DNA from 3 places in the Pseudoalteromonas marina genome. Region 1 is predicted to be linked to each of the others. Evidence: predicted binding sites of a transcription regulator. Region 1 holds the regulator's gene; each other region holds the start of a gene.
The links. The regulator sigma-54, encoded in region 1, starts transcription at its own class of promoters, with help from an activator protein. The targets are predictions, from matches to a motif close to GTTGGCACGNNNNTNGNNT.
Positions count from the first base shown of each region.

Region 2: a site for sigma-54 is predicted at 6,683-6,701, ahead of PMAN_RS12900 (LiaF domain-containing protein). Genes of this name have one in related genera too.
Region 3: a site for sigma-54 is predicted at 6,192-6,210, ahead of PMAN_RS11830 (DUF2726 domain-containing protein). Genes of this name have one in related genera too.

Region 1 covers NZ_AHCB03000005.1:247,024-257,373, forward strand. The annotation lists gene PMAN_RS01155 (YgiQ family radical SAM protein) at 1-303, shown strand, start outside; gene mgtE (magnesium transporter) at 373-1,731, opposite strand; gene PMAN_RS01165 (HPr family phosphocarrier protein) at 1,840-2,112, opposite strand; gene rapZ (RNase adapter RapZ) at 2,156-3,001, opposite strand; gene ptsN (PTS IIA-like nitrogen regulatory protein PtsN) at 3,021-3,473, opposite strand; gene hpf (ribosome hibernation promoting factor) at 3,478-3,765, opposite strand; gene PMAN_RS01185 (RNA polymerase factor sigma-54) at 3,792-5,291, opposite strand; gene lptB (LPS export ABC transporter ATP-binding protein) at 5,361-6,086, opposite strand; gene lptA (lipopolysaccharide transport periplasmic protein LptA) at 6,083-6,619, opposite strand; gene lptC (LPS export ABC transporter periplasmic protein LptC) at 6,609-7,163, opposite strand; gene kdsC (3-deoxy-manno-octulosonate-8-phosphatase KdsC) at 7,160-7,711, opposite strand; gene PMAN_RS01210 (KpsF/GutQ family sugar-phosphate isomerase) at 7,712-8,683, opposite strand; gene PMAN_RS01215 (calcium/sodium antiporter) at 8,687-9,655, opposite strand; gene PMAN_RS01220 (ATP-binding cassette domain-containing protein) at 10,037-10,350, shown strand, end outside.
Region 2 covers NZ_AHCB03000007.1:362,193-372,542, reverse strand. The annotation lists gene secD (protein translocase subunit SecD) at 1-698, shown strand, start outside; gene secF (protein translocase subunit SecF) at 708-1,661, shown strand; gene PMAN_RS12920 (GGDEF domain-containing protein) at 1,790-3,559, shown strand; gene PMAN_RS12915 (substrate-binding periplasmic protein) at 3,591-4,400, shown strand; gene suhB (inositol-1-monophosphatase) at 4,463-5,266, opposite strand; gene PMAN_RS12905 (VOC family protein) at 5,515-5,931, shown strand; gene PMAN_RS12900 (LiaF domain-containing protein) at 5,987-6,643, opposite strand; gene PMAN_RS12895 (BON domain-containing protein) at 6,964-7,527, shown strand; gene PMAN_RS12890 (YqaE/Pmp3 family membrane protein) at 7,591-7,749, shown strand; tRNA gene PMAN_RS12885 (tRNA-Ile) at 8,035-8,111, shown strand; gene PMAN_RS12880 (porin family protein) at 8,308-8,889, shown strand; gene PMAN_RS12875 (DUF4437 domain-containing protein) at 8,954-9,769, opposite strand; gene PMAN_RS12870 (LysR family transcriptional regulator) at 9,907-10,350, shown strand, end outside.
Region 3 covers NZ_AHCB03000007.1:140,089-150,438, reverse strand. The annotation lists gene PMAN_RS11860 (aldo/keto reductase) at 1-551, shown strand, start outside; gene PMAN_RS11855 (hypothetical protein) at 564-740, shown strand; gene PMAN_RS11850 (peptidoglycan DD-metalloendopeptidase family protein) at 889-2,202, opposite strand; gene tyrS (tyrosine--tRNA ligase) at 2,526-3,725, shown strand; gene PMAN_RS11840 (cobalamin biosynthesis protein CobD/CbiB) at 3,793-4,737, opposite strand; gene mtnN (5'-methylthioadenosine/S-adenosylhomocysteine nucleosidase) at 4,738-5,445, opposite strand; gene PMAN_RS11830 (DUF2726 domain-containing protein) at 5,559-6,152, opposite strand; gene folE2 (GTP cyclohydrolase FolE2) at 6,259-7,179, opposite strand; gene arcB (aerobic respiration two-component sensor histidine kinase ArcB) at 7,394-9,712, shown strand; gene arcA (two-component system response regulator ArcA) at 9,720-10,350, opposite strand, start outside.

The DNA of each region.
Region 1 (10,350 bases):
GTAGTGCCAGTGCCAAAAGGAGCACGCCAGCGCAGATTACACAAAGCTATTTTGCGCTACCATGATGCATCGGGCTGGCCAATGATACGTGAAGCACTTCGCAAAATGGGTAAAGCTAACCTAATTGGCAAAGGGCCAAACTGTTTAGTGCCAGAAGAAGGCCGCGATGAAAAAGCGGGTAAAACCGTTAATAAAGGCCGTAAAGGGGCTCGCCCAGCGCTTACACGTCATACGGGATTTAGCCAATTTAAAAAGGCTAATACAAAACCTAAAGTGGGTGGAAATAGGCAAAAAGCCAGATAGTTATTACCGAGACAATAAAAACGCGCAGCTATAAATTAACTGCGCGTTTTTTTATAACAGCTTTTAAATTTATATTAACAGCCAAGTAGCGGTGCCTAAAAAGGCAAAAATACCCACAATATCTGTCACTGTTGTTAGCACTACACTGCCTGCAAGTGCAGGGTCTATATTCATTTTTTTAAGTAAAATTGGAATACTTGCACCAGCGACCCCTGCCACAACTAAGTTCATAAACATGGCAAAAGCGAGTACGCCGCCGAGCATAAAGTCCCACTGCCAAAGTGCAATAACACCCGCTATCAACAATGACCACAAAATGCCATTGAGTGCTCCAATAGCGAGTTCTTTCATCATTAAAAAGCGTTGGTTGGTTTGATTTATATGACCAACAGCTATACCACGAATAACAAGTGTTAGTGATTGACTGCCAGCAACACCGCCCATAGAAGGAACAATGCCATTAAGCACTGCTAATATGGGTAAAATATCGAGTGTGCTTTCAAAAAAACTGGCTACAAAGGCGGCCGCAAGCGCAGTTAATAAGTTAACTCCTAACCATACTGAGCGTTTTTTAGAGCTTTTTAAGACAGGGGCAAAGGTATCTTCTTCATCATCAAGGCCCGCCAAACTCAGTAAACTATGTTCGGCGTCTTCACGAATTACGTCAACAATATCATCGATCGTGACACGACCAAGTAGCTGATCGTTGTCATCAACAACTGGGGCCGAGATCCAATTATGGCGCTCAAACAGTTGTGCGACTTCACTTTCATCCATTGAAATTGGAATTGACTCACATTCTTCATCCATTAAATCGCGAACAATTTTTTCTGGTGGATTAGTTAGCAATGTACTCAGCGATAAAGCACCAATAAAGCAGTTATGTTTATCAACCACATACAGGTCATCAGTGCCTTCAGGTAACTCTCCGCGAAGTCGAATATAACGTAGGACGACATCAATGGTCACATCTGGGCGAATAGTTACCGTATCGGTGTTCATGAGTGCACCAGCAGAACGCTCTTGATAAGATAGCGCTTGTGTTGCGCGCTCTCTATCTTGGGTGTCCATGGCGCTAACAACGTCTTGGTAAACGGTGTCAGGCAAACTACGTAATACTTCACCTAGGTCATCGTGACCCATGTCTTCAGTGGCAGCAGCAATATGCTCAGGCTCCATTTGGGCAATAATACCCAGGCGCACGTCTTCTGATAATTCTTCGAGTACATCACCTTGAACATCAGGATCAACTAACTGCCATAGCAAGCGACGAATTTTGTGTGGAGATGATTCTAATAATAACGCAGTATCACATGGCGCTGTTTTTGCGAGCATGCGCCTAACTTGAACAAACTGACCACTATTAAGTGACTTGGTCACTTGTTTTAGTTGTTGTAGTGGGTAGTCTTGTTCAAAAGCTTCGGGCATTGGCGTCCTTTATTTATACTGTAACTGTTACCTAATGGGTGGGGGAGTACGACCTAGCAGCCAGTTATTTTGATTATAGTTATTTTATTTAAATGTTAAAAATTAACGTTACTCTTGTTCGTTAAATCGTTGCGAAATAAGTTCTCCAATTGCATTTAAAGCTTGCTCTGCATCAGGCCCTTCACATACCACTTTAACTTCTTTACCTTGGCTACTTTCAAGTAGCATTAGTGCTAATACACTGTCACCAGCAGCTTCTTTATCATCTTGAAATAAGGTGATTGAAGCATCAAATTTTACAGCGAGTTGGGCTAATACAGTTGCGGCTCTGGCATGCAGTCCTAATTTATTTTGTATTAAAAAAGTGTCTTCTATACGCATACATTACTCTATCAAAGCTGAACAGGTTATTAGTTTTGTAAAATTACTTTTCTTGTTCTCTGTGACGTATTTTTACATTGGGATGCGTAACTGCAAAGCTTTCGCCAATTGTTTGCGCTAAATATACAGAGCGATGTTGCCCGCCAGTACAGCCAATCGCAATAGTTAAATAGCTTCTGTTATTTCGCTCTAGGTGTGGTAGCCATGTTTGTACAAAGGTTTGTATTTGCCATGTAAATTTTTGAACTATGCTGTGGCTAGCCAAATAATCTTTTACTGGTTGGTCTAGGCCATTAAGTGGTTTTAGTTCAGGCTCCCAATGCGGGTTAGGTAAAAAACGCGCATCAAATACGTAATCTGCTTCTTTAGGAATGCCATGTTTAAAACCAAAAGATTCAAATGTAACAATCAGCTGCTTATCTTTTTTACCTAATATTTTTTCGCGAATTGATTCAGCAAGTTGATGAACGCTTAGCTCACTGGTATCGATCATGTAATCGGCGCGCGTAATTAGCACATCGAGAAGTTCTTTTTCTTTTTTTATGGCTAAATCAAGCGGAAGTGAATCTATTGATAAAGGGTGTAAGCGTCTGGTTTCAGAAAATCGTTTAATAAGGGTTTGATCTTCACTGTCTAAGTAGAACAGCGTTGGTTTTGTAAAACCCGGTAAGTATTCGATGATGTGATTAAATTCATCTTGCTCTTTTGGTAAATTTCGCACATCTATACTAACGGCAATTTTATCGTAGTTATCAGAAACGCTTCTTACCAAAGAAGGTAATAAATTTACTGGAATGTTATCTACGCAATAATAACCTAGATCTTCAACAACGCGTAAAGCAACCGACTTACCAGAACCAGAACGGCCACTTATGATAATCAACTCCATTAATCACCCTTTAAATTTGTTACGATTGGTCAACAATAATTTGATACAACTCAGCATCCGATTTAGCACAGCGAAGCTGCTTACAAAATTCTTTATTTTTTAGTTTATCAGCTATCGTTGCTAGCGTCTTTAAATGCTGTTGGTTATCGCCTTCAGGTACGATGAGTGCAACAAAAATATCAACAGGGCGGTTGTCTATAGCATCAAAATTAATCGGTGTTTCACTTACTAACACCAATGCTAAAGGTTCTTGTGCGCCGCTCATTCGGCCATGTGGAATAGCAATACCTCTTCCTATCCCTGTGCTGCCTAGCTTTTCGCGGGTTAATAAAGCGCCCAAAATATCCTGTTGAGATAAATACGGTAATTTATCGTGAGCCAGCTCGCTAATAAACTCTAAAATTCTTTTTTTACTATTAAAAAGGACCGCAGCTTTACTGCAGTCCTGGCATATAAGTGAACTTAATTTCATCATATTAGTGTCGAGCAAGCTTCTCTTTGTGTTTAATTACTTGACGGTCAAGCTTGTCAATCAATGAATCAATAGCTGCATACATATCTTGATGTTCAGTGGATGCGAATAATTCAGCACCACTTACATGAATAGTTGCTTCTGCTTTTTGATTTAATTTTTCTATATCAAGAATGACATGAACATTATTAATATGATCAGAGTGCCTTTCTAGCTTCGCAAATTTGGTATTTATATAGTCTCTTAATGAATCAGTTAGTTCTACATGACGACCAGTTAAATTTAGTTGCATAAGCATTACCCTCTTTGTTTAGCGTCTTAAATCAGGCTCTTTCGCTGATTTGACGGTGGAATAGCCAGAGATTCGCGATATTTTGCGATTGTACGTCTCGCTACTTTAATTCCTTGCTCAGCCAATATATCCGCAATTTTGCTATCACTCAATGGTTTTGCTGAGTTTTCTGCTGCGATTAATTTTTTAATAAGTGCACGTATTGCAGTAGATGAACACTCTCCACCATTTTCGGTACTTACGTGGCTTGAGAAAAAGTATTTAAGCTCAAATATTCCACGCGGTGTGTGCATATACTTTTGCGTGGTTACGCGCGAAATTGTTGATTCGTGCATTTCTACCATTTCAGCAACATCATTTAAAACCATCGGTTTCATGGCTTCTGGCCCGTGTTCAAAAAAGCCCTGTTGTTGTTTAACAATACAGTTAGTTACTTTTAAAAGTGTATCATTTCTACTTTCTAAGCTTTTTATAAACCATTTAGCTTCTTGTAAATGTGAGCGAATAAATTGACTGTCGCCGCTTGATTTAACTGTACGCGACATCGCTGCATATTGGCTGTTTACACGAATTTTTGGCATGCTGTCTGGGTTTAACTCTACAATCCAGCGGCCTTTAATTTTTTTAACTGACACATCAGGTATTACATACTCAGACTCTTCTCGTACTATTGTGTCTGCAGGCTTAGGGTTGAGCGTATGAATAAGTGTCATTACTTCTTTAAGCTCATCTTCTTTGAGCTTCGTTTTTTTCATTAATGTACGGTAGTCACGAGCAGCTAACAAATCAATGTGCTCGGTTAAAATCATTTTTGTTTCATCAATAAAAGGCGTGCCTTTATCAAATTGATTTAACTGAATACACAAACACTCTTGTAAGCTACGTGCCGCAATACCCACTGGGTCAAATAGCTGAATGCGCTTTAATACAGCTTCTATTTCGTCAAGTTCAACCTCAACGTCATCGTCATTATCTTGATTAAAGCTCTCTAAAATCTCTTCGCAACTGAGTGTCAGTATGCCTGAATCATCCACCGCTTCTACAATAGCAATAGCAATGGCTTCATCTGTAGGGCTAAATGGCGTTAATTGTAATTGCCACATTAAATATTCGTGAAGCGTTTCAGTTGATGCGCCCTGATATATAGACTCATCTTCAGGCATTGGGCCTGAAGATGATGCAGGGGCTGCACTCATGTACTCATCCCAGCTAACGTCCATTGCCATGTCGTCACTTACGGTATCTTTAGCAAGCGCTTCACCACTGTCTTGTTCATACTCGCTAGGGGCTTCATCTACAGATACGGTTACTGTAACTTCATCGTTATCTGCTTTTTGCTCATTTTTGCCCGCAAGATCATCGGCATAGTCTTGCTCCTCAACCTCAAGTAATGGGTTGCTGTCGAGCGCTTCTTGTATTTCTTGCTGAAGATCCAATGTGCTTAATTGCAGCAAGCGAATAGCTTGTTGCAACTGAGGTGTCATTGTAAGTTGCTGGCCCATGCGCAGCTGTAGTGATTGCCTCATGTATCTCTAACAATCCTTTTAAGTTGTTATAGTTAATACTAGCAGATGCTTATAAATAAGGCGTAAATGTTACAGCCTAAATTGCTCGCCTAAATATACATCGCGTACAGTTTTATCATTTAATACGTGTTCAGGGGTACCAGAAGCAATCAGTTCCCCATGAGAAACAATGTAGGCTTTTTCGCAAACATCAAGGGTTTCTCTTACATTGTGGTCTGTTATTAATACGCCAATCCCACGGTTTTTCAGGTGTTCAATAATTTTTTTAATATCTAATACTGAGATAGGGTCAACACCGGCAAATGGTTCGTCTAGCAAAATAAACTTTGGATCTGCGGCTAAAGCACGTGCAATCTCTACTCGGCGACGTTCTCCGCCCGATAATGCCATACCTTTGCTATCCCGAATGTGTTGAATGCTAAATTCATCTAATAGATTATTCAATGTATCTTCTCTGGCTTGCTTAGTGAGCTCCTTTCGAGTTTCTAAAATAGCCATTAAGTTTTGATACACTGTTAATTTTCTAAATATAGACGACTCTTGTGGTAAGTAGCCAATGCCTAATCTAGCACGACTGTGCATAGGTAAAAGCGTAATATCGTTCTCGTCGATAGATATTTTGCCTTTATCGCTAGGGACTAAACCTACAATCATGTAAAAGGTTGTTGTTTTACCTGCGCCGTTTGGCCCAAGCAAGCCTACAATACTGCCAGCTTGAACTTCTAAGCCCACATTTTTTACAACTTCACGGCCTTTGTAGCTTTTGGCTAGTAGCTCTGCTTTTAATGTGCTCATGGTTGGCCTTTGTCAATTTTTTTAGGCTCCACAGGCACTAAGATAGTGTGTACACGGTCAGTTGAGCTTTCATCTTTTTCGGCGCTAATAAGCTGCTGTTCTATATCGTAGGTAATGCTTTTAGCATTCATTTTTTGCCCAGCTTGAGATATCTCTGCATCTCCAATTAATGTTAAAAAACGCGTTGAAACATCGTATCTAACTTCATTAGCGCTGGCGCTCATTATTGTGCCGTCGGCTTGTTTTTCTTCAAAATATGCAGGCGTACCTGTGGCAATTAACAATTGCTTGTTGTCGCCTAGCTCATCACGCTTGTGAACCTCAAGGCGGTCTGCGGTAATTTTTCTGTCGCCATGAATAATTTCAACATTTTTTTCGAAGATACCTACGTTTTCTTTTAGTTGACCCTCTTGTTTATCCGCACTAATCGAAATTTGATTTGCAGAAATTGGCGCTGTTGGTTCAGCGGCATTAGTACCTAATGCAAGTAAAAATGTTGGAATAATAAAGAGTGTTGATAGTTTATTGGTCATAATAAATAGTTCGCGTATGGTTAATTAATTTTATCACTTCGGTTTTTAAATCGGCTTCTAAGCCTTTACCGGTGATTTTTAAATTGGGCCCTGTAACAATGACAGGCTGCTCTGATTGCATCGTTAGTAATTTTATATCTACCTGAATGTTATCAGCATTAATTTTATCTATCATTGCGTTATCAGTTAAATTACTAGCAACAACGTTACCTTCTAATATTAATTGTCTGCCTTCGTATAATGTTGCTTCATTAGCGTTAATTCGCCATGTTTGCTTGTTGTTGTATAGCGTAAAAATAGGTTTATCAAAAAAGGTAAACCCTAATTCTTGATATAGCTCCATTCGTGCTGCCGTTACTTTATGGCTGATTTTCCCATTTTCGTCATACGCTGTTTGTTTTAGCTCTATGGCTGTGTAATCGGGCTTTGCAATTATGTCTGCTTCGGTTTGTTGTGGTAAATTTACTTGTGTGAAATAAGGGTACCAAAGCCAAACCATACAGCTGATGAATAAAACGCTTAATATTATGCGCGCTGCATTCATGAACTGGTCCCTTTTGTGGTCAAAGGTTTGTTATTTTCAAGCATTAGCAGGTCGGTTAGTTCTCTCACTGCACCAAAGCCACCTAGCATTTGTGTTGTATAATGCGCTAAACGTTTTATTAGCGGATGGGCGTCATTTACTGCAACAGCAAACCCTACTAACTCCATCACTGGCATGTCTGGGCCATCATCGCCAATGTAGGCAATTTGCTCATCATTTAAATTGAGCTTTGTTTTTAGTTCTTCGTAAGCGAGTAATTTATTTTCTTGGCCTTGATATATATGTTGTACTGTTAGGCTTGTCATACGCTGTTGTACTATTTTTGAGTGGCGTCCTGTAATTACCGCAACTTCAAAGCCGCTATTAATTAGCGCTTTAATGCCAAAGCCATCTTTTGTATTAAATGCTTTGAGCTCTTCGCCTTGGTTACCCAAATAAATGCGACCATCAGAAAACACACCATCAATATCACAAATAAGTAGCTTTACTTTTTTTGCACGTGCTTTTGCGTCTTCACTCAATGGTTGATAGAGCTCTTCAAATTGCATTTATAATACTCCTGCTTTTAGTAAGTCTTGCATATTTAATGCACCAATAGGGTGGTTTTGCTCATTAACGATGATTAAACCATTAATACGCTTTTGCTCCATAATATTAAGTGCTTCAGCGGCCAAAATATCTTGTGTTGCCGTTGTGCAGGACTTGGTCATTACAACATCTATTTGTGTTGTATGTATATCAATTCGTTGTTCTAAAATACGACGTAAATCACCGTCGGTAAAGAGCCCTACAAGTTGTTGCTGAGAATCAACTATGGCTGTCATGCCTAAGCCTTTTGCCGACATTTCTATCAGTGCATCTTTTATAGTTTGCGTAACGTTAATAATAGGTGTGTTTTTACCGCTATGCATGACATCTTTTAGGGTCAGCAGTAAACGTTTACCTAAACTGCCGCCGGGGTGAGATAGCGCAAAGTCATCAGCTGTAAAGCCGCGGGCTTCTAAGAGTGCAACTGCCATGGCATCGCCCATTGCAAGTGTTGCTGTTGTGCTTGCTGTAGGGGCTAAGCCTAACGAACAGGCTTCTTTTTGTACTTTTATGCAAATATGTACGTTTGCAAGCGTTGCCATTGTTGAACTAGCGTTGCCTGTCATGGCTATCATTTTTGCGCCGAGGCGTTTCAAAACGGGAATTATATTGAGGACTTCGCTTGTTTCACCAGAATTAGAAATTAGCATAACCACATCATTTTTAGTGATCATACCTAAGTCGCCATGACTTGCCTCACCGGGGTGTACAAAAAATGCAGGGCTGCCAGTACTTGCTAATGTAGCCGCTATTTTATTGCCAATATGACCCGATTTTCCCATGCCTATAACAATAGTTCGGCCTTGGCAGTCGTATATTAACTGACATGCTTGATGAAAATTTTCATCCACATATTGTGCAATATCACTCAATGCTTGGCGCTCTATGTCTAATACACGTAGGCCTTGTTCAATAAAATTTAGCGTTGCCATTACTTACCCTACTTGACTGAAAATATACCCTTGGTAGCCTAAAAAAGCGATTAATAATAAGCCGCCCTCTACTCTATTGATGCGCTGAGCACCTTTAAAGTTCAATGACATGATAATAAGCGCAACCGTGGCACCAATCATAATAAGTATGTCGCGGTTAGCAACAGACGGGTCAATAACAGAAGGGTTAATAATGCCTGCGAAAGGCAGCACGGCAAGAATATTAAAAATATTAGAGCCAACAATATTACCCAGTGCTAAGTCATCTTCATTCTTAAGAACCCCTGCAATTGAAGCTGCAAGCTCGGGCAAGCTTGTACCTATTGCAATAATTGTTAAGCCAATGACTAAATCGCTTAGGCCAAAATATTTTGCAATATCGACCGCTGAATCTATTAAAAAATGTGCACTGACAGGGAGTAATACCATACCAATAACTAACCAAATGACTGCTTTTTTTGTTGGTACGTCATTGGGTACTTCATCACACGCTTCTGATACAAATGGGTCTGTTTGATTTTTAGCACGTAGCGAAACAATAATCAGCCCGCTAATAAAGACGACAAAACCAATTAATAACGCAACGCCTTCAGTAAGCGAAAAGTAGTTATCTGAAAAAATATACCAAGTCGCTAGAGATACGATAAGCACTAACGGGATTTCACGTTTTAAAGTACTTGAAGAAACGCTAAGAGGCCTAAATAAAGCGGTAATACCTAATACCAGTAAAATATTTGTGATATTTGAGCCAATTGCGTTACCTACCGCTGTGTCTGTTTTTCCAGCCAATGCTGCAGAGGCTGATACCATCATTTCAGGTGCTGATGAGCCCATGGCAACAACAGTCAAACCAACAATTAAGGTTGGTACGCCAAAGTTTTTAGCCAGTGCGGCCGCACCATAAACAAACCTGTCAGCACTCCAAACTAGGGCTGCAAAACCAAGAATCAAAATAACAAACGAGGTAACCATTGTATTAAGCCAGTTATTCAAAATAGGAATGGCGCGAATAGTAACAAATGCCACGATGAAAGTATAAATAAAAGAGTAAGGTCAACTACGTAGACTAATTCATTTTACTAAATTAATTAGTCGGGGCTGTTAGGCTTTCAGTATTAAAGTTTTGCTGATGTATGGGAAATAACTTCACCATCAGGTATTGGTTTGCCTAAATTCTAAATAGGTTGCTGAAAATTTAACCTTGATAGGTAACAGACCCTACTTTAAGTGTTGGTTAAGTGAAGATGGGTGAGTCTTAATGTGTGTTTTAAACGTACATTACAAAATCTTACGAATTGTTTTTTCCATATTGGATCAAAAAGATTTAAAATAGGGGCACTAGTGAACATTTTTATGGAGAGCGACTTGTCGCAATCAATAGTAGAAGTCAAGGATGTTAGCTTTTCCAGGGGCGATAGGGTCATATATAAAAATATGAGCTTTAGTGTGCCTAAAGGCAAAATCACTGCGATTATGGGGCCAAGCGGTATCGGTAAAACCACGATGTTGCGTTTAATTGGTGGCCAATTAAAACCTGATTCGGGTGATATTTTATTTGAAGGTGGCAGTATTCCTTCCATGACGCGTTCAGAATTATACGAAGCGCGTACAAAAATGAGCATGCTATTTCAAAGTGGTGCCTTGTTTACCGACATGTCTGTGTTTGA
Region 2 (10,350 bases), on a different contig from region 1:
TTCCACCTATTAAGGTAGAAGAGGTTATTAACGTGGCAACAATTCAAGCTCGTTTAGACCGCTCTTTTCGTATTACAGGTATTGATAACCCAGCTGAAGCACATAACTTAAGTTTACTGCTTCGCGCAGGTGCACTTGTTGCGCCAATTCAAATTGTTGAAGAGCGTACAGTGGGGCCAAGCTTAGGCCAAGAAAACATTGAAGCAGGTATGACTGCGGTTGCACTTGGTTTTGCGTTTGTACTTGCCTTTATGCTTATTTATTACAAAGGGTTTGGCTTAGTGGCTAACTTAGCGCTTGCTGCTAACTTGGTGCTTATTGTTGGCATAATGTCACTTATTCCAGGCGCTACGTTAACCTTGCCGGGTATTGCAGGTATTGTACTGACAGTTGGTATGGCGGTTGATGCTAACGTACTTATTTTTGAACGTATTCGTGAAGAGCTGGCCGATGGTCGTAGCCCTCAACAAGCTGTTCATTTTGGTTACGATAGCGCATTCAGTACTATATTTGATGCCAATATCACTACGTTAATTGCGGCAGTTATATTGTTTGCAGTGGGCACGGGCCCAATTGCAGGCTTTGCCGTTACATTAGCTATTGGTATTTTAACTTCAATGTTTACAGCCATTGTTGGTACCCGAGCGGTGATCAACTTATTTATTGGTGGTAAACGCATTGATAAACTTTCTATTTAAGGAGCAGACATGCAAATTTTAAGTTTGGGTAGCAGAACCCTTCGTTTCATGTCTCTTCGAAAAGTGGCAATGGGCTTTTCTACGCTATTAATTGTAGCGTCGATAGTATCAATGTTTATGAAGGGCTTAAATTTTGGTCTTGATTTTACCGGCGGCACCGCGGTAGAAGTGGGTTTTTCTCAACCGGCTGATCTTAAAAAAGTGCGTAATGTACTTGGTGAAAATGGCTTTGCTGATGCATCAGTGCAGCTATTTGGTTCGAGCCAAGATATATTAGTGCGCTTAGCTCCACGTGGAAGCGATGTTAAAGCTGAAGTAATTGGTAACCAAGTAATTGATGCACTGAAAAAAGCGGATGACAGCGTAGTCATGCGTCGTATTGAGTTTGTTGGCCCAAGTGTCGGTGAAGACTTAAAAGAGCAGGGTGGCCTAGCCATGTTAACTGCACTTATTTGTATCTTAATTTACGTTGCATTTCGTTTTGAATGGCGTTTTGCTGTGGGTGCTGTAGGCGCACTATTACACGATGTAATTATCACTTTAGGTTTGTTTTCAGTACTGGGTTTAGAGTTTGATTTAACTATATTAGCGGCAATATTGGCGGTAATCGGTTACTCACTCAACGATACTATTGTTGTATCTGACCGTATTCGTGAAAATTTCCGTAAAGTACGCATCGACGATACCGTTGAAATTATTGATATTTCACTTACGCAAACACTTAACCGTACACTTGTTACATCAATCACCACAATTTTGGTATTGATTGCATTGTTTGTATGGGGTGGACAAACCATTCATGGTTTTGCTACTGCATTATTGTTTGGTGTATTTATTGGTACATATTCTTCTGTATATGTTGCAAGCTCGGTTGCACTTGCAATGGGAGTTAGTAAAGAAGATTTAATACCAGAAGTGATAGAAAAAGAAGGTGCAGATCAAGATCCGATGGCAATGCCATAATCTTAAATGCATTAAAAAAACCGCTCTATGAGCGGTTTTTTATTGCCTGTAATATAGGGGCTTGAAATAAAAATGTCATACAGAATTGATATTTTGTTGCTCTATTTAAAATAATAATTGAGCCAGTAGTGACCCTTCAACGACAAGCCTTAGAGGCTATTTTAGATAGTGGGGAAGTAACCACGTTATTTCAGCCTATTTTAGATATATCTGGTCAGCTCATTCTTGGTTACGAGGCGCTTAGCCGTGGTCCACAAAATAGCCCATTAGAAATGCCCAATATGCTCTTTAAAGCTGCGCATCAAGAGGGCCTTATTTCTGAGCTAGAGCTACTATGCCGCTCAAAGGCAATAGAAAACTTTGTTAAGCTAAATTTGCAAGGTAAGCTTTTTTTAAATGTGAGCCCAAAAACGCTACTAGACCCTTGCCACCCAAAAGGCGAAACACGCCACCTAACCGAGCAGTTTGGTTTAGCGACTAATCGTGTTGTTATAGAAGTAACAGAGCAAGACAAAGTAGATAACGACGACTTATTACTTAAAACCATTGCGCATTACCGAGAGCTCGGTTTTACCATTGCAATTGATGATTTAGGAGCTGGGTACTCTGGCTTAAAGCAGTGGTCTGCACTGCGTCCTGACTATGTAAAAATAGATCGTTATTTTATCGATCATTGCGATCAGAGTGAGGTTAAAAAGGAGTTTTTAAAATCAATTATTGTTTTAGCTAAAGCAACAAACACCTTAGTGATTGCAGAAGGCATTGAGCGCTCTGAGGAACTCGCTCTGGTTGAAAGTTTAGGCATTAATAATGTACAAGGTTTTTTATTTGAACGACCGAACTTGCAACCAAGTCGTGATTTTAGCTCTGCTCAAATACAAGCACTTACATTTAAATTATGTGATCAGTTTGACCAGTCAATGGCGATTGGCGCGCTAAGCCAACCACAAAAGGCCATAGCAAGTGATACCCGATGCAAAGACGCTCATTTACTCTTTGAGCAAGACAAAGCCATTATTAGCATACCTGTAATTAATCAACAGGGTCAGCCAGTGGGCCTACTACATAAAGACCAACTTACCGAGGTATTTGCAGCACCCTATGGTCATGCTCTTTATGATAAGCGCCCTGTTATAGAGTTAATGGATAAACAACCCCTAATTGTTGATGAAGACCAAAAGCTAGATACGGTGAGTAAGCAAATAACTGAGCAAGACTTCGATATTAGGCGCCATATTGTTATTACTAGAGGCGGCAATTATTTAGGGCTTGCGCCACTAAGAGACATTTTAAAACATATAACAGAAGAAAAAATTCGCCACGCACAACATGCAAATCCGCTAACAATGTTGCCAGGCAATGTTGCAATTAACGAAGCTATAGAGCATAGGTTACGTAATAAAAATAAATTTCATCTTGCTTATATTGACCTGAATCACTTTAAACAGTTTAACGATCTTTATGGCTACGCGAGTGGTGATAGTGTCATTAAATTATTGGCTGATGTAACAGTGCAAGCCTGTACAAATAGTGCTAACTTTGTAGGACACATTGGTGGTGACGACTTTATGGTTGTTTTTGACCAAAGCGATGCGGTAAGTATTTGTAACCGTATTATTGAACAGTTTGAACATCGTTCTCGTGCTTTTTTTACGCCCAATCACATAGCTAGCAAAGGGTATTGGGCTACAAATCGTGAAGGTGAAAAGCAGTTTGTACCTTTACTTACCTTATCAATAGGATTAGTTGAACCCGATTTACAGCAGTGTAAAAATAGTCATCAGGTTGCTGCATTAGCAACGGATGCGAAAAAAGAAGCCAAACGATTTCGTCATAGCTATCTTTTTACATGCAAGCGAAGGCGCCCAGCGCCTCCAGTAGTAGCGATTAGCAAATAGTAAAAAGGTAATTTACTAATAGGTGATCATGATGTTGCCATTAAAGTGTATCGTATGTGTAGTGAGCTTGTTTATTGGAAGTGTTGTAGCAAGCGAAGTTAATATTGTAAAAATTCCGAAAGATCAACATGCGCATTTTGCCCGTGATGATTACCTCAATGACATGCTAACCAAGGCATTGATAAGAGCCCAGTATCCTGCCGAAATAGAACGTGTTGCTGTACACCCGCATCAGCAACGCAATTTAATGTCACTTGATGATGGCTCGCTTGATTTATATTGGAGTATGAGCAGCCCTGAACGAGAGTCATTAGCCACAGCCATTAAAATTCCATTGTTCAAAGGGTATATAGGCAAAAGAGCATTAGTTACAAATAAACAGAATTTAGATAAATTTAAAGACATAAAAACGCTTGAGCAATTATCAAAACTGAGCTCGGTACAGGGGCATGATTGGCCTGATACACGCATATTGGTTAATAATGGTTTAAACGTGAGGCCATTATCAAACTTAAAAGCCATGTTTGCGCTTACTAGCCAAGGCCGCATAGATTACTTTCCGCGATCATTTATTGAAGTAAATTCTGAGCTTTTAGAGCGAGATCACAAAAATTTACGTATTGTGCCTAATTTATATATTAGCTACCCAACAGCGCTATATTATTTTGTGTCTAAGGATAAGCCTGAGTTAGCTAAAGCGGTTGAGCAAGGAATAAAAATAATGCAGCAAAACGGCGAGTTTGATGCGTTATTTTATGAGTACTTTGCTACAGATTTAAATTCCCTTCCTTATACAAAGGGGGAAACTATAGAGATTAAGCTAATAAACCCATATTTTTAACAACAAAAAAGGAGCCTAGGCTCCTTTTTTGTTGCACCAATTATATTGGTAAAAGCAATTTATTAGCGAAGTAACGACTCAGTTAACACTGGACGAATTTCACGAATAATAGCTTGAGTCAGTTTTGGCGCACCACAGATGATATTGCCACTGTGGTTGTAGTTATTACCACCAGCAAAATCGACAACCATACCACCCGCTTCTTTAACCATAAGCTCGCCTGCAGCAGAGTGCCAAGGTTTTAAGCCAATTTCAAAAAAGCCATCAACACGGCCAGCAGCAACATACGCCATGTCTAATGCAGAACAACCTGCGCGACGAATATCTGCAGTGTGAACAAATAACGCTTTAAACGCTTCAGTGTATGCATCTGTATGTTGTTTATGCTTAAAAGGGAAGCCCGTTGCTAATACTGTACCAGCAAGAACAGTTGTTTTACTCACGCGTAAACGTTTGCTGTTAAGTTGTGCGCCTTGACCTTTAGATGCAGTGAAAAGTTCACCACGAATCGGATCATAAATAACGGCTTGGTCTAAACGACCTTTAACTTTAAGTGCAATAGAGATTGCGTAATGTGGAATACCTTTGATGAAGTTTGTTGTTCCATCGATAGGATCTACAATCCATTGGTAATCATCATCCTTGCCTTTGTGCTCACCTAGTTCTTCGCCCACAACAGAGTGAGTAGGGTAAGACTGTAAAATAGTGTCACGGATTACGGCTTCGGCTTCTTTATCAATATTAGTTACTAAGTCGTTAGCGCCTTTTTGTTGCACTTCAACTTTTGATAAATCTTCGCCAGCGCGAAGTAAAATTTTGCCTGCGTTACGCGCAGCGCGAACCGCAATGTTTAACATTGGATGCATGGAGTTACCTTTGGGTTGTAAAAGAACGTTTGTATTTTCAGCCGGCGTATTTTAGCGACTTTTGACATAAAGTAAACAATAAACCCTAAATACTTGTGGGTGTTTTTTGTACAGTCTTGAAAGTGTTGCACATTTAATTAAAACAAAAGTGTATTTTTAATTACCCACTAAAAATTTAAAAAAAGCGCTTTACCTAAAGTTAACTTGAGGTTTTATTGTGTGTTTAAATTAACTCACAAGGAAACAGTATGTATTTAGAACACGTAAATTTAGTTGTTAAAAACATTGATACCATGATTCGCTTTTACCAAGCCATTTTTCCCCACTGGGTAATACGAAGTGAAGGGCGGGGTGAATGGTATGGAAAACCAAGGCGTTGGGTCCACTTTGGTGACGACACGCAATACATAGCAATGAGCGATCATGGTGAGGGTGAAAACAGGGCGCTTTCAGGGCATCAAGTTGGGTTTGCTCACTTTGCTTACGTGACGGCTAATTTAGATAATACGGTGTCTCGTTTAAATAAAGCGGGTTTTTCAGTTCATAAGCAAGGCAATGAAAACCCATTTAGAAAAAATATCTACTTCAGAGACCCTTCGGGCTTTGAAGTTGAGTTTGTAGAGTACTTGTCGGATATACCTGCAGAACGAAATAATGATCTTTAAGCCCACCACTATATGGCTGCCAAAAGCAGCCATATTAAAGCAAATACAGTTGCACTTATTTACTGCTTACCCCTAGCTGTGACTTTAAATCGTTTGCAAAGCTCATGAACTTTTCTTTTATGGTACGTTTTATCTTTACTTCAATCGACCCTAGTATCGCTTTGCCTTCAATATGAATGGTAGGACCTTGACGCTTATTTAACGTTACTGATTTGTTTTCTAGCGTACTTAAAATACAAAACATTTTGGACACAACATTAACATGCTCGGGTACGTAAATTTCGTCGCTACCAAAAATGCAATTAACATGAATTGTCACGTTTTGATGGGTAAAGATAGCGTCGGTGAAATCAAGCACCACAGAGCCCATATAATTATTTAGGTAAATATTTTTAGGAACCACCCATTGTCCGCTTCGCTCGTTTGAACCCAAAATACTGCGCAGTGTAATGTCGTCATCGCTATTTTGTTGAGCACTGTAATTAGGCGTAAACTGCGATTGCTTTTCAGCTTTGTATTGCTTGTCGGTATTAAGTGTTAAGTCTTCTACTAACGTAAGCAGCACAGAATTGTCTTTTGCATCCATTGCTTTGTCTAATCGTCTTTCAAATGCCTCAACAGATATAACGCCATGGCTATAGTTATAAATTAACTGATCAATCACTTGTTCGCGTACTTGCTCTATTGGGCGGTCTTCAACTTTTACAGACATGGGGCATTCCTTAATTGTATTTGCAATTAGTTAACTAGTAAGCAAACCCTATACCAAAATTAATTTTGTTTATTATCAATAGTTTAATTTTTAAAGGCTTTTTGTTTAGTTGTTATATTAACGACACATTAACCAAAATAGCAATAATCTAGTAATTTTCACACGTTGAGAAAGTTTTACTCACTTGCCTGTAAATAGGGGAAATGCGTTAAACCTATAAGAGTCTATTTTTTTCGTTAAGCCTATGATTTTTAATAGTAAATAAAGTTGGCTTGATGTTCGCATTAGTTAAAGTGTCTTTAATCAAAAGGAGAAAGATTATGAAAACATTTAACAAATCTATTATCGCCGCGTTAGTTCTTGGTACAACAGCAATGGGTGCACAAGCAAACAGCTGGGAAAACGAAAGTAAAGATGCTTGGATTGATGGCAAGGCAGAAACTGTGCTTCTTATGAACACAGACCTAAACAACTTTGACATAAACACTGATGTAACAAATGGCAAGGTAGTACTTACAGGTAAAGTTGATAGCGAAGTAGAGAAAGAGCTAGCAGAAGAGCTTGTACTTAGTCTAGATGGCGTCATGGACGTTGAAAACAGCCTAACCGTTGTTAAAAACATGAGCGCTAAACACACAGATTCTAAAATGATGGATGATGATAACGACCTAACGGACGCTAAAATCACCACCGTTATTACAACACGTTTCCTATTTGATTCTGAAGTAGGTGGAACCGATATTGATGTAGATACCGATAATGGTGTTGTTACATTAAACGGCTCAGTTGAATCATCAGCGGAAAAGCAATTAGCAATCGAAATTGCAAAAAATGCTGAAGACGTACGTGATGTGGTAGATAACTTATCTATCGTAGCTGAATAACGTTATACTCAAAGCCCAGCATTGCTGGGCTTTTTGTTTTTAACTGTTTGAAGGAGCTAAATAATGGATATCATTCGCATAATACTGTCTGTTTTGCTACCACCACTAGGTGTTTTTTTACAAGTGGGCTTAGGTATGCATTTTTGGATTAATATTTTATTAACGCTATTGGGTTACTTCCCTGGGTTAATACATGCAATTTATATTATTGCTAAAAAATAATGCGCAGCTGAGCTATGTTTACGCCAGTTGTAAGTAAATATTGCTCAGCGCATTCTATTAATAAATATTATTTTTAATCATTTTTACTTTATTTTCCTAAAACTCCCCAAATTTACCCATTCACACTCTTTAAAAGATTACAATTTAAGCAGTTAGCTTATTGATTGTTAAAATAAAGGTTTTTGGTAGTGACAAGCCCTAAAAAAGTTTTTATACTGCAACCCGCTTTAGTCGCTCTGTGGCTGAACGCTTCAAAAATTAACTGCCTTGCAGTTATATAAAGTTGGCCCCTTAGCTCAGTTGGTTAGAGCACACGACTCATAATCGTTAGGTCCCCAGTTCGAGTCTGGGAGGGGCCACCACTTTTCAAAGCCTTCCAAGTAAATCCTGTTAAATTTTTACGCACTTAAAACCCAAAGCTCTACATTATTATCCTTTATTGGTTGATATATTGATTTTTAATTAATCTATAAAATTTCTAATTGCAATCAAATATATAGCTGTGTATTTTATTGGGTACAACAATATGTTGTTAAAATATATCTAAAAGGAAGTACCATGAAAATGAATAAAGTCACACTCTTATTATTAAGCTCAGTTTTTGTCACCCCTGCTGCATTTGCAGAAACACCTAACTTTAATTATGTGTCTGGCGGTTATTTAAATGCAGATCTTGATGGCGATGATTTAAACGGTTGGACGCTTGATGGTAGTAAATTACTAGACGATAACTTTTTTGTGTCTGGTCAATATAAGACTGTAGGCGACTCAGAAGATGGTTTGGATGTAGATCTAAATTGGTTGAGCGCAGGCGTGGGTTACCGTACTGCAATTAGTGAAAGCACTGACTTTTATGGTTTAGTAACGTACGAAAACATTGAAACTGAAGTATCGTTCAGCGGTACTGATTTGTCGGATGATGAAAATGGCTATGGATTATCTGTTGGTGTTAGATCAATGCTAACTGATAGCATCGAAATTGATGGCCGCTTAAGTTACATTGATATTGCAGACGACAGTGAAACAGCTATCACTTTAGGTGCTCGTTACTATGTGAATACAAATTTATCTGTAGGTACTAGCTACACCACAATAGATGATTTAGATTATATTAGCTTAACTGCACGTTACAGCTTTTGATCACAAGCAGTTAAATGAGCGCACTTATTAGTGCGCTTTTTAGTTTTTACGTAGCTACAACACGCTAATTTACGTGGTATAAGCCATTGCTGCGAATGTAAATAGTTGCTGGTATATCGCTTGTGTTCTCAAGCGAGTGAATGAACTTACCCGCAGATTCTACAAAGCTACCTGCACTTAAGTTTTGTGAGTTACTTTTTGAGCTGTATTGCACGTTGCCTGCAATTATCACTGCACGAAACTCATCCGCATCTGTGCTAATTTCCCCCTTAAACCCGGCTGGTAGTTTTATCATTGAGCCGTACATTGTCTCGGTGTCTCCCCAAAGGTAGGTTGTTTGTACACCTTCAGCATTAATATTGCTTACGTCGCTTTTGTCTAGCCAAACTAAGTTGTCTTTATGTACGTTTAATGGGCGTTCACCATTATCAAACTGTTTGTTTGTTGGTTTTACTAAATAAGGGCCTGAGTCTATTTCTAGGTAAATTAGATTTGTAGTGCCATTGGCTGCAGTAGTATGGTTTTCACCGGCAGGTTGTGTCCAAAATGATCCCGCAGGCATCCACATTTTTTCAGCGGTGGGGTCGTCATTGTGCATTTGGCCTTCAATTACGATACCTCGGTAAGTAATGTTATGAATATGCGGCGGGGACTCGAACCCTTTTTTAAAGCGTACTAGCATACCTGTTGCGGTATCTGCGGTACGATCGCCCCATAAATCGGCTGCACCGGGACTTTGCTCGCCTCTTAATGGGTTTAAATAGCCCCATTTTACTTTGTTCGCAGGTATTACTTTCGATTCGTACTCGTCTGCAAAAGTAGGTACAGATATAAGCGAAGTTGTGAGCATTAAAGCTGATGAAACAATTCTACATTTCATAAATATTTTCCTTTGCGTTGGGATAGAGACACAATAGTGAGTATTTTTCATTCCATAAACAGGCTAATGTTTAATACAGTTTCGTTAAAACGTGGATAATTGGCAGCATCAACGAATAGTTTTATAAAGGGGCGGATATGAAAATTGCAGATTTACGCGTATTACTAAAAGTTGCGCAGCTTCAATCAATAACAGCGGCTGCGCATCAGTTGGATATGAGCTCGTCGGCAGCGAGTGTCTCTATTAAACGAATAGAGCAAGCTCTTGGTACACAACTATTTGTTCGCACTACTAGAAAGATAAGATTGACCGCTGAAGGTGAGCGTTACTTACCATTATGCGAACAGGCGCTTGGGTTACTAATGCAAGGGCAAGCGGCTATTAATGAAAAGCCGGAGTGTATTACAGGCGAAGTGCGAATGGCGGTGTCGTCTGAAATGGGACGTAATTTAATGCGTGTTTTACTTAATGAGCTTATGGATATTCATAGTTCTATAACTTTGAGATTGCATGCAAGTGATAGCCGTGCTGATTTTTATCGTGATGGAATTGATGTTGCATTAAGAGCGATGAAAAAAGGT
Region 3 (10,350 bases), on a different contig from region 1:
ATGAAGTTGCACGTGTATTTAGCTGTTTAAAAGAAAGTGGCAAAGTAAAACATTTTGCCGTATCAAACATGCAGCAACACCAAATGAACTTTTTGCAGCATGCTCTTGATATGCCTATTGTAGCTAACCAAATAGAGGCCAGCTTACAAAAGCATCAATTTATAGATGAAGGCTTGTATGCTGGCAATAGCGACGGGAAAGACATTAACTTTACGCCTGGTAATATTGAATATTGCCGCAGCTTTGACATTCAAATACAAAGTTGGGGGAGCTTGTGCCAAGGTTTGTATACCGGCGGTGATTTATCAAATGCGTCGCAAGCCGATATCAACACAAGTATTTTAGTAAATAAACTTGCTGCAATTTATGGTACCTCTGCAGAGGCTATTGTACTTGCATGGCTACTGCGCCACCCAGCGTCGATTCAACCCATTATTGGCACTACTAATGCTAAGCGTATTAAGGCATCGTGTGAGGCTATAAATGTTCATTTAAGCCGAGAGCATTGGTATGCCTTATACGAAAGCGCTAAAGGCTGCGAAGTACCATAAAAAGGCTTTCTAATGAATGTAATTATTATTTTAGTTTGTTTATTTGTAGCATTGGCATTACTGATCCCATTACTTGAAAAATATCAAAGCAAAATGGGGCTGGAAGGGGCAACAAAATACAGCAAGTATATTTGGCCATTAGTGATGGGTTCTTTAGTTATTCAGCTTATTTATGTGTTAATGAATTAGGCATGTATCGCTATTGCAGGAAAATTAAGATTAGAAGCCTTTAATATAGAGCACCCTGTGTGAGCTAACTATCGTTAATAAACAAAAAGCACAAAAAAGCCCTTGCAGGTTAAACCTGCAAGGGCTTTTTAATACAGTGATAGCCTGATTACTTAAGTGCCAGTTGTAACTCGCGGTTACGCTCTAACTGAGCAATAAAGTTATCAGCAATAGGTTTAAACTTAGCAAGCTCAGAGCGTGGTAAAGGCTCTGACTTTGGTAATTTAACTGTTTTAGGATTACGGTGAACACCGTTAACCAAAAACTCATAATGTAGATGCGCGCCAGTTACGCGACCTGTAGCACCTACAGTACCAATTTTATCACCCTGTTTAACCTTTTGACCTGTTCTAACAAGCTTTTTATTAAGGTGTAAATACTTAGTGACATACTGTGTGCCATGGCTAATAAATACATAGTTGCCGTTGTACTTGCTGTAACCTGCCTTAACAACCTTACCATTACCCGATGCAACAACGGGGGTACCAGTTCGTGCAGCGTAATCAATACCACGATGTGCTTTTACTTGCCCAGTAACTGGGTGTAAGCGACGTGGATTAAAACTCGAGCTAATATACTTAAAATTAACGGGGGCACGTAAAAATGCTTTTTTCATACTGCGGCCTTCTGGGGTGTAGAAGTTTCCATCAGTATGTCTAATTGCTGTAAAGCGCTGTCCTTGGTTAATGAACTCAGCCGCTATAATTTTACCAGTACCTATAAATTCGCCTTCAACATAGTGAGACTCGTAAATTAAGCCAAATTGATCGTTTTTACGAATGTCGTTAGCAAAATCCACATCCCAGCCAAAAATGTCAGCAAAGTTCATAATTTGGCGTTCGCTTAAACCCGCTGCAATTGCAGAAGTCCAAAAGTTGCTAGAAATTTCGCCGCCAGCTGTTTTGGTCAGGGTTTCTATTTCTTTACTATCTATCGCTGTATTGTAGTTACCTTCGTCGTCTAAGGTTACATACAGCGTATCTGTTTTAGAAATAACGTAACGCAATTGTTCAAGTGCGCCGTCTTTACCTGTTGCAAAGCTCAGTACTTCGCCTGGGTGAATTTTAGTTAGCTTGCGGGTTTCTGCGTTTGTGTTGATTAGTTTATGAAGCGTTTGCGCTGAAAAGCCCGCGCGTTTAAATATAATTGCTAAGTTGTCACCCGTTTTTACTTTGTGGTCGACTAAATCATACTCTGGAAGCTTTTCTGCTGCTTGCTCTGAGTTTAACTCGGTAAGTTTTTCGTTGTCATCGACTTTAACTTGGAGCTCGTAGCGTTTGCCAATCTCTAATGCATTTGCATTGTTGTCTTTGGACGCTGTTGCTTTCTCAGATGGAAGAAACGTTAAAGCGGCAATAGCAGAAACCAAACATAAGATAAGCAATTTGTGTTTTTTGGGGAGGGTATTAACCACGTGAACCATAACGTGCCTTTTTCTGCTGTCAAGATAATAAATACATAATATTGCAGGATATACCTAATATTGTGCGAATACCAGTGCTTTGTAGATTTTAAATCGCGCTGAATTACGCTAAAATCGGGCTTTATATGCCTTTTTAGCGCTTAATTTATCTCAGACTGTGCGCATTTTATTTAGTTGCATTAATCACTTAAAAAGTTGTTTTAATTAGGTAGAAATTTGTTATGTTAGTTGCACATATAAGTTTGATTTAGCCCTTGTTAAACTAAGGTTATACAAAACAACTAGTAGCCCTCTTTGTTGGCAGAATTTTGGAGTAATAGACTGTGGATTTACAAACCGCTCTTGCAGAGATAAAACGCGGTGCAGAAGAAATATTAATTGAAGACGAGTTAGTTGAAAAACTAAAGTCGGGCAAAAAGTTAAAAATCAAAGCGGGTTTCGATCCAACAGCGCCAGATTTACACTTAGGGCACACAGTACTAATTAATAAAATGAAAACTTTTCAAGACTTAGGTCATGAAGTTATTTTCTTAATTGGTGATTTTACAGGAATGATTGGTGATCCAACCGGTAAAAATGTGACGCGTAAACCGCTTACCCGCGAAGATGTTCTTGCCAATGCCGAAACGTATAAAGAACAAGTTTTCAAAATTCTAGATCCGGCAAAAACAACCGTTGCTTTTAATTCAACGTGGATGGAAAAGCTGGGTGCTGCAGGCATGATTAAATTAGCTGCAAACCAAACAGTTGCGCGTATGCTTGAACGTGATGACTTTAAAAAGCGTTACAATGGCGGGCAGCCAATTGCAATACATGAATTTTTATACCCGTTAGTGCAAGGTTGGGATTCGGTTGCATTAGAATCTGACGTAGAACTGGGTGGTACCGATCAGCGCTTTAATTTACTAATGGGTCGTGAGCTTCAAAAAGTTGAGGGCCAAAAGCCACAAACTGTTTTAATGATGCCATTACTTGAAGGTACTGACGGCGTTCAAAAAATGTCTAAATCTTTAGGTAACTATATTGGTATTACTGATGCACCAAATGACATGTTTGGTAAAGTTATGTCGATTAGTGATGTATTAATGTGGCGCTACTACGATTTACTAAGTGGTCTTTCGATTGAGCAAATAGCAGCACAAAAAGAACGTGTAGAGCAGGGGACTAACCCGCGCGATATCAAAATTGAACTTGCTAAAGAGCTAATTGCACGTTTTCATAGTGAAGAAGATGCACAAGCTGCGCACAACGATTTTATTCAACGCTTTCAGAAAAAAGCGCTGCCAGATGAAATTCCTGAGCTGACAGTAACCATTGCAGAAGACACTATTTTAATCGCTAACTTATTAAAAGAAGCTAATTTAGTTGCAAGCACATCAGAAGCTATGCGCATGATAAAACAAGGTGCAGTTAAACTGAACGGTGAAGAAAAAATCACTGATACCAAACTAGAAATAGCAAAAGGCACAACCGCTATTTATCAAGTAGGTAAACGTAAGTTTGCAAACATTACCGTAGCTTAAGTGTGTGGGTAATAAAAAAAACCAGCTTAGGCTGGTTTTTTTATACTCAATTTTTACTAAGTAAAGCTCAAATGCTTTTTAGAATTTCAATACACACAATAACGAGTACCCAAAAGGCGCGCGCCTGATTAAGCCGATTTAAAACCGCTGGTACATCGTCAGCGTTAGGTAACCTATCAGTACCAACCCGCATTTTGTTATGCCGCTTATTAAAGTACATAGCGGGTCCACCTAGTTGCACGCCAAGTGATGCAGAGCATGCACTGAGTAACCAGCCTGTATTTGTTTGATAGAAGTGTTGGCCATAGTGTTTTATGTAGTGAACACTTTGCTTTGTGGCCTTACTCGCAGCAATTGTGAGTGTAAGTAAACGCACCGGGATATACTCAATAACAAATAAAACAAGCTTTAATGGTCTTAAAAATTCGCTGTTTGGTGAAATATCACCACGCCATGCTTGCTGCATCAAGGTAAGTAGTCGGTAACCAAGTGCTGCAACTGGCCCTAAAAGTAAAAAAACAAATATAACCACAAAGTAATAACGAGCAGTACGAAGTATTAAGCTTTCAATGAGGGCTTTAATAATGCCTGTGGTTGAAAGCTTGCTGACTTCACGAGCAAGCAGTGGTTTTAATAGCTCGCGTGCGGCTGACTTTTGGTTTTGTTTAGTGAGCTTTGCAATACGAAGGGCTTTTTTATTGAGGCTTTGGCTTTCAAGGCAAAGGTATAAAATAAGGCCCGCAAGTAGCTCTGGGTAAAATGCAAATTCAAGTAGCAAGGTAACAATTAGTAAAATAACACTGAGCACCAGCACGCTTGCAAGTATGGCTGCTAAATAGTGGTAGCTGTTTGTATTTTGTTTATTATAAATACGTTTGCCCATGGCGCTAAATACGGCCACTAAAACGGTATTCGGGTGGTACCAACTAACAAGTGGTAAAAAGCGCTCAGCAAGGAGCGCTATTATAAATACAATAAAGTCCAAATGGTTTTGAACAATATTGCTAAGCATTTACAGTGTTACAGCTGTTAGCTTTTCAAGTAGAGCAACAACCATTTTAGATGAGTTGATTGATGCTGTTTCTAAGTATTCTTCAAACGACTGTGGCGATTCTTTGCCAGCAATATCAGACATTGAACGAATAACAACGAAAGGAGTTTCAAGCGTATGACAGGTTTGCGCGATAGACGCACCTTCCATTTCTACAGCAAGCATTGAAGGAAAGTCGCTGCGGGCTTTATCAATACGAACAGGATCACACATAAAGGTATCGCCAGTACAAATAAGGCCAACTAACGTTTTAACTTCGCTAATTTGTGCAATAGTTTGCTCGGCTGCTTCAACTAATTTAGGGTGTGCAGCAAAACCTGCAGGCATTTGTGGTACTTGGCCAATTTCGTAACCAAATGCAGTTACGTCAACATCGTGGTGACGAACTTCTGACGATATAACGACATCGCCAACACTTAATGATGGATCAAAACCGCCAGCAGAGCCGGTGTTAATTACGCAATCAGGCTTAAAATTATCAATAAGTAATGTAGTTGCAATGCTTGATGCTACTTTACCAATACCTGATTGAACAAGAGTTACTGTGCAGCCCGCTAATTCACCAGTGTAAAATGTAAAACCTGCTTTAGTTAAAGTAGCTGGGTTTTGCATTGCTTCACGCAAAATTTTAACTTCTGGCTCCATTGCGCCAATAATACCAACATTCATAGTGTTTGATTCCTGAGTTTGAATAGCTTGATTATACGTGAAGTTAGCAATAAAAAACAAAAAAGCGAGACATTTAAAATGCTCGCTTTAATGCAAATTTAGTCACCTGATAATTATATTTCGGCTAATGCTGTTGAATGGGCTTTAGCTTGTGAGGGAGATAAAACAGCAGGTTTGTGAACTCGGTTACGTAATGGGCGCTGTGCTGTTGGTGCTGGTTTACCCAGTTTGAACATAATGGCATCGCGTACTTCTGATGGGCGATAGCCCGCTTTTACCTTCATGCGAATGTGTGGAATGCCTGCAGCTTCTAAGGCGCCATTTACAAACCAGTCGCGCTGGGCTTTGTGGCCATCTTTATTTGCGTTATTTACTAAATCAACAGCTGCTACGATGGTCATTTTTTCTTTGTCGATTAACACAAAATCAAGCTGCTTATTTTTGGCTTTAGCAATAGCGGCACGTTTTGATTTAGGTGATAAACCTTCTTTACAGTCGATCACATCAATAAGCTTAACTCGACTCACTATTTTATATTGATCGCCAATAGCGCGTTCTAACAGGTTTAAAAAGGCGCTTTCTACTTGCGTAAATACACTTTGTTTACGTTTAAAAGGATAAGGATTACCACCGTCGTCACTAAATTTTGACGCGGCAATTGATGCACCTACCACTAATACTAAAATCGACAATAAAGCGAATTCCATACGGTAACTCCATAACAACAAATTGACACTGTTTTGTTAAAGCAAGTACCGTGCCCAAATATTGTATGTGATTTACCGAATGGAGATTTAAGTTAACGCAGGTGTTTTATGCCTTATACCCGCCATTAATACCTTTAACAGCAACCGCCACAGCGTCGTGGGCGTGAAGCGATTCGTAATGGTTTATTTGTAGCCAGTAATCTGCGTAACCGTCTGTTTCTAATATTGCTTTAATTTTACGCGCGGCATCTTCGCAGAACATTAAATTTTGCCCATTTAAACGGGCAAATTCTTGTTCATCTTCACGCTTTACTGCCGCTTGCACTGGCGTCTTGAGCTCGCCTTCAAGGGTATTTATTAAGTTAACTACATCAAACTCATTAATGTTGCTATTGAGTTTAACTTTTACGTTAGCAATTGAGCGCTGCGAGTGAGGGGTCGCCACAATGCCTTGTGTTGTGCCAAGCCACTCAAGTACCTCTTTTTGGTTGAGCGTGTCTTGGTTAAATTTTTCGCTAAATGCATTTTGTATTAGCTGGCGTGCAAGAGCCGCCGAGCAAGGGCAAGTTGATGAATAGGTAACATCAACGGTTAGCTCGTAACTAATGATATTATCTTCAATTGTACTTGTAAGTGTGATTGGATAGCTTTTCCAGCCAGCTTTGCCACTCAATAGAGACTTACGGCGAAGTGGTAGCTCAAACTTAAACTCAATCTGTGCCTTATTACTCAACCCTTCATGGCTAGATATAAACGTATTTAGTGCTTGGCTAATTGTTTGAGGATTTACTTGTTGCTCTGTTGAGAGTAAATCAAGCGCTAAAAATAAGCGCGACATATGAATGCCTTTGGCGTCTTCTTTGTGCAAGTTAACAAATGCGCGGGCTTTGGCATTAACAGTAACAGGGCTTAAATCACGCGATTCAAAAATAAATGGCAGTTCAATTTCACCCATGCCAACCCAGTCTAATTTACCTGTTTGTAATGCAGGAGCGGTGTCAGCTATATCGGGCATATTGGTTTGCATGCTATGTTACTCGTTATTGGCAATGATAAGGCGCATTATTTTACACGAAATAATCAATGGCTGAAACGAGGACTTTACTGCCCGCTAAAATTGCGTATGAATATTTTCTGTTTTTGTCGCACAACATGAAAATAGCGAATAGAAAAATGCTAAAATCTGTAAATAGCATTGCCTTTCTTATATTTAAGCAAACAGCAAAGAGATAAAACTACGTATGACCGATTATTCTTTGAGCCCTTGGGTTCGGGTGCTTTCAAGTTCAATAGCGCGATTTGGTGAGTTAAAAACAGCTGCCATTTGTTACGCTTTATTTTTAGCGGCATCTCTTATTTTATCGAGCATGTTTTACTACGTAGCTATAGGCGAATTGTTTCTTGTAGATATTTTGGCCGTGGTATTTTTTTCAGCTGTTGTGTCACCTTTAATTATAAGCGTACTTATTAATTCAATTCGTCAGTTAGATGCTTCCTACGCCTACTTAGATAGCGCAACTAAACAAGAAAAACTATTAAACCAAACACTTAAAGATAATATTAGTCGGCTTAATATTGAAATAGATGAACGTAAAATGGCTTTTCATGCTAAGCATCGCGCCATTGAAGAACTGCGTAGAGAAATTGCCGAGCGTAAAAAAACACAGCAAGAGCTTGCTCAGCAAAGCATGTTGCAACGCTCAATTGTTGATTCATCCCCCGATCTATTTTATTACCGCGATAACAATGGGGTATTTGCTGGCTGCAATAAAATGTTTGAAGAAGTAATGGGTAAATCAAGCAGTGAGCTTATAGGTAAAACGGTTGAACAAATATTCCCAAACGACTTTTTATCTGAAGTATTGCGCACAGATAAAGAGGTAGAGCAAACTCACAAAGCACTCACCATCGATGTAGGTTATGAAGTTGATGGTGCAACGCGCTGGTTTGAGCTACGAAAACTTCCCTTTATAAACGATGAAGGCGACTACATAGGTTTACTTGGTTTTGGGCGTGATATTACGAGCCGTAAAGAAGCGGCTGAGGCGCTTGAAACCGCATATAAAGATAAAGGGAAATTTATAGCCACATTAAGCCATGAGTTGCGTACCCCGCTTAACGGCATTGTGGGCTTAACACGTATGTTGCTCGATACCGATCTAAACAAGCAGCAACGCAGTTGGTGTAACACGGTTTTTTCAAGTGCTGAAACGCTCGGTAATATTTTTAACGACATCATAGATTTAGATAAAATAGACAGAGAGCAGCTCGATATTGCCGCCAACTCTATTAATGTATCTGATTTTATAAACGATGTTGTGAATTTTGCAGGGCTAATAACTGAGCAAAAAGGGCTTGAGTTTGATATTGAGCGAAATGGCATGCTTGATATATATGCACTGCTTGATCCTACTCGTTTACGCCAAGTGGTTTGGAACCTGATAAACAATGCAGTGAAATTTACCCAGCATGGCAAAGTCACACTTGAATGTAGCCGTGAAAATCGCCCTGAAGGCCCATGGTTAGTTATTAAAATCTCAGATACAGGGCAAGGTATTCCACAAGAGCAGCTTTCTCGTATTTTTGATATGTACTATAAAGCACCTGATTTACAAGGCACTAATGCAATAGGTTCAGGTATTGGTCTTGCGGTAACTAAAGCGCTAGTCACGGCTATGAAAGGCAGTATTACAGTAAACAGTACAGAGGGTGAGGGCAGTTGCTTTACAGTGCAAATACCGCTGAGCTTATGTATTGCGCCTACAGAGCAAAGCTATGTTGGCCGAGAGCTTTATATTTTACTCGTTGAAGACGTACCACTTAACGCCGAAATAGCCACTAATTTATTGGAGCAACGCGGACATGAAGTGCTATGGGCTGAAACGGGCGAAGATGCACTTTCGTTTGTTGATACCGAAGACGACCTAGATTTAGTATTACTTGATATGCAGCTACCCGATATAAATGGCGATGAAGTTGCAAGGCAAATCCGTGCTGATAGCCACTTTGATAACCTGCCTATTGTTGCACTAACCGCTAATGTGAGAAGTGCAGAAGAAGAACTTGAAGGTATTTCTATTCAAGGCGCTTTAGCTAAACCTATTAATACAGTAAAGCTTGATAAAATGCTCGCTGACTTATTTGATATTAAGCAAGCTCAATGCAACGAGCCACAGCTAAAAGTAACCGACGAAGCACTTAAAAGTATTGATGCGCATTTGCTAGATATTGAAACAATAGAAGACTTTGTTAATTCTATGGGGTTAGTTGTGTTTAGGCGCAGCAGTCAGTTGTTTGAAAAGCTAAATCCGCAATATCAACAAGAATTGCTTACATCATTAAATACAGGCAACAGGGAAGAGTATAAATCGGTTGCGCATAAGCTTAAAGGTGCCGCAGGTTCTGTTGGTTTGAACGATGTTCAACTGCATGCAAAAGTAATGGAATATGGCGCGATAGATGAGAGTGATGAAGTGCTTGAGGAGTGGCTGCTGGTGTTGGCAGATAAAATAAATGAAGGACAACGTGCCCTTCATTTATTTCTACAGCAATTAGAATAAACGCTAATTAGCTGTCGATTTTACCAATAAAGCGGTAGCCTTCACCATGAATGGTGCTGATAAGCTCTGATGTAGAATTATCGCTTTCAAAATGCTTACGAATACGGCGAATAGTTACATCAACAGTACGGTCGTTTGCACGTAGCTCACGGCCTGTCATATGTTTAATTAGTTGTTCACGGCTAAAAATACGACCTGGAGAATCAAGCATTAATCTCAGTGCTCTGTACTCACCTTTAGGCAAGCGCTTAGCATCGCCATTAGGAGATGTTAAACAGCGGCTATTTTCGTCTAATTCCCAACCGTTAAATGTAATAACACCATTAGTTTCAAGTGCTGATTCATCATCGCTTAGGCCAGTACGTGTAATAAGGTTACGCGCTCTAATAGTCAATTCACGAGGGTTAAATGGTTTAGTAATGTAATCATCAGCGCCAATTTCAAGCCCTAAAATACGATCAACATCGTTATCACGACCTGTTAAGAAGATAAGGCCTACTTTGCGTTTTTGGCGTAATTCACGGGCTAATATAAGGCCGTTTTTGCCTGGAAGATTGATATCCATAACTACGAGATTAACGTCGTCGTTATTTGTAAGCTTGTCATGCATGTCATCGCCATCAATGGCTTCAATAACT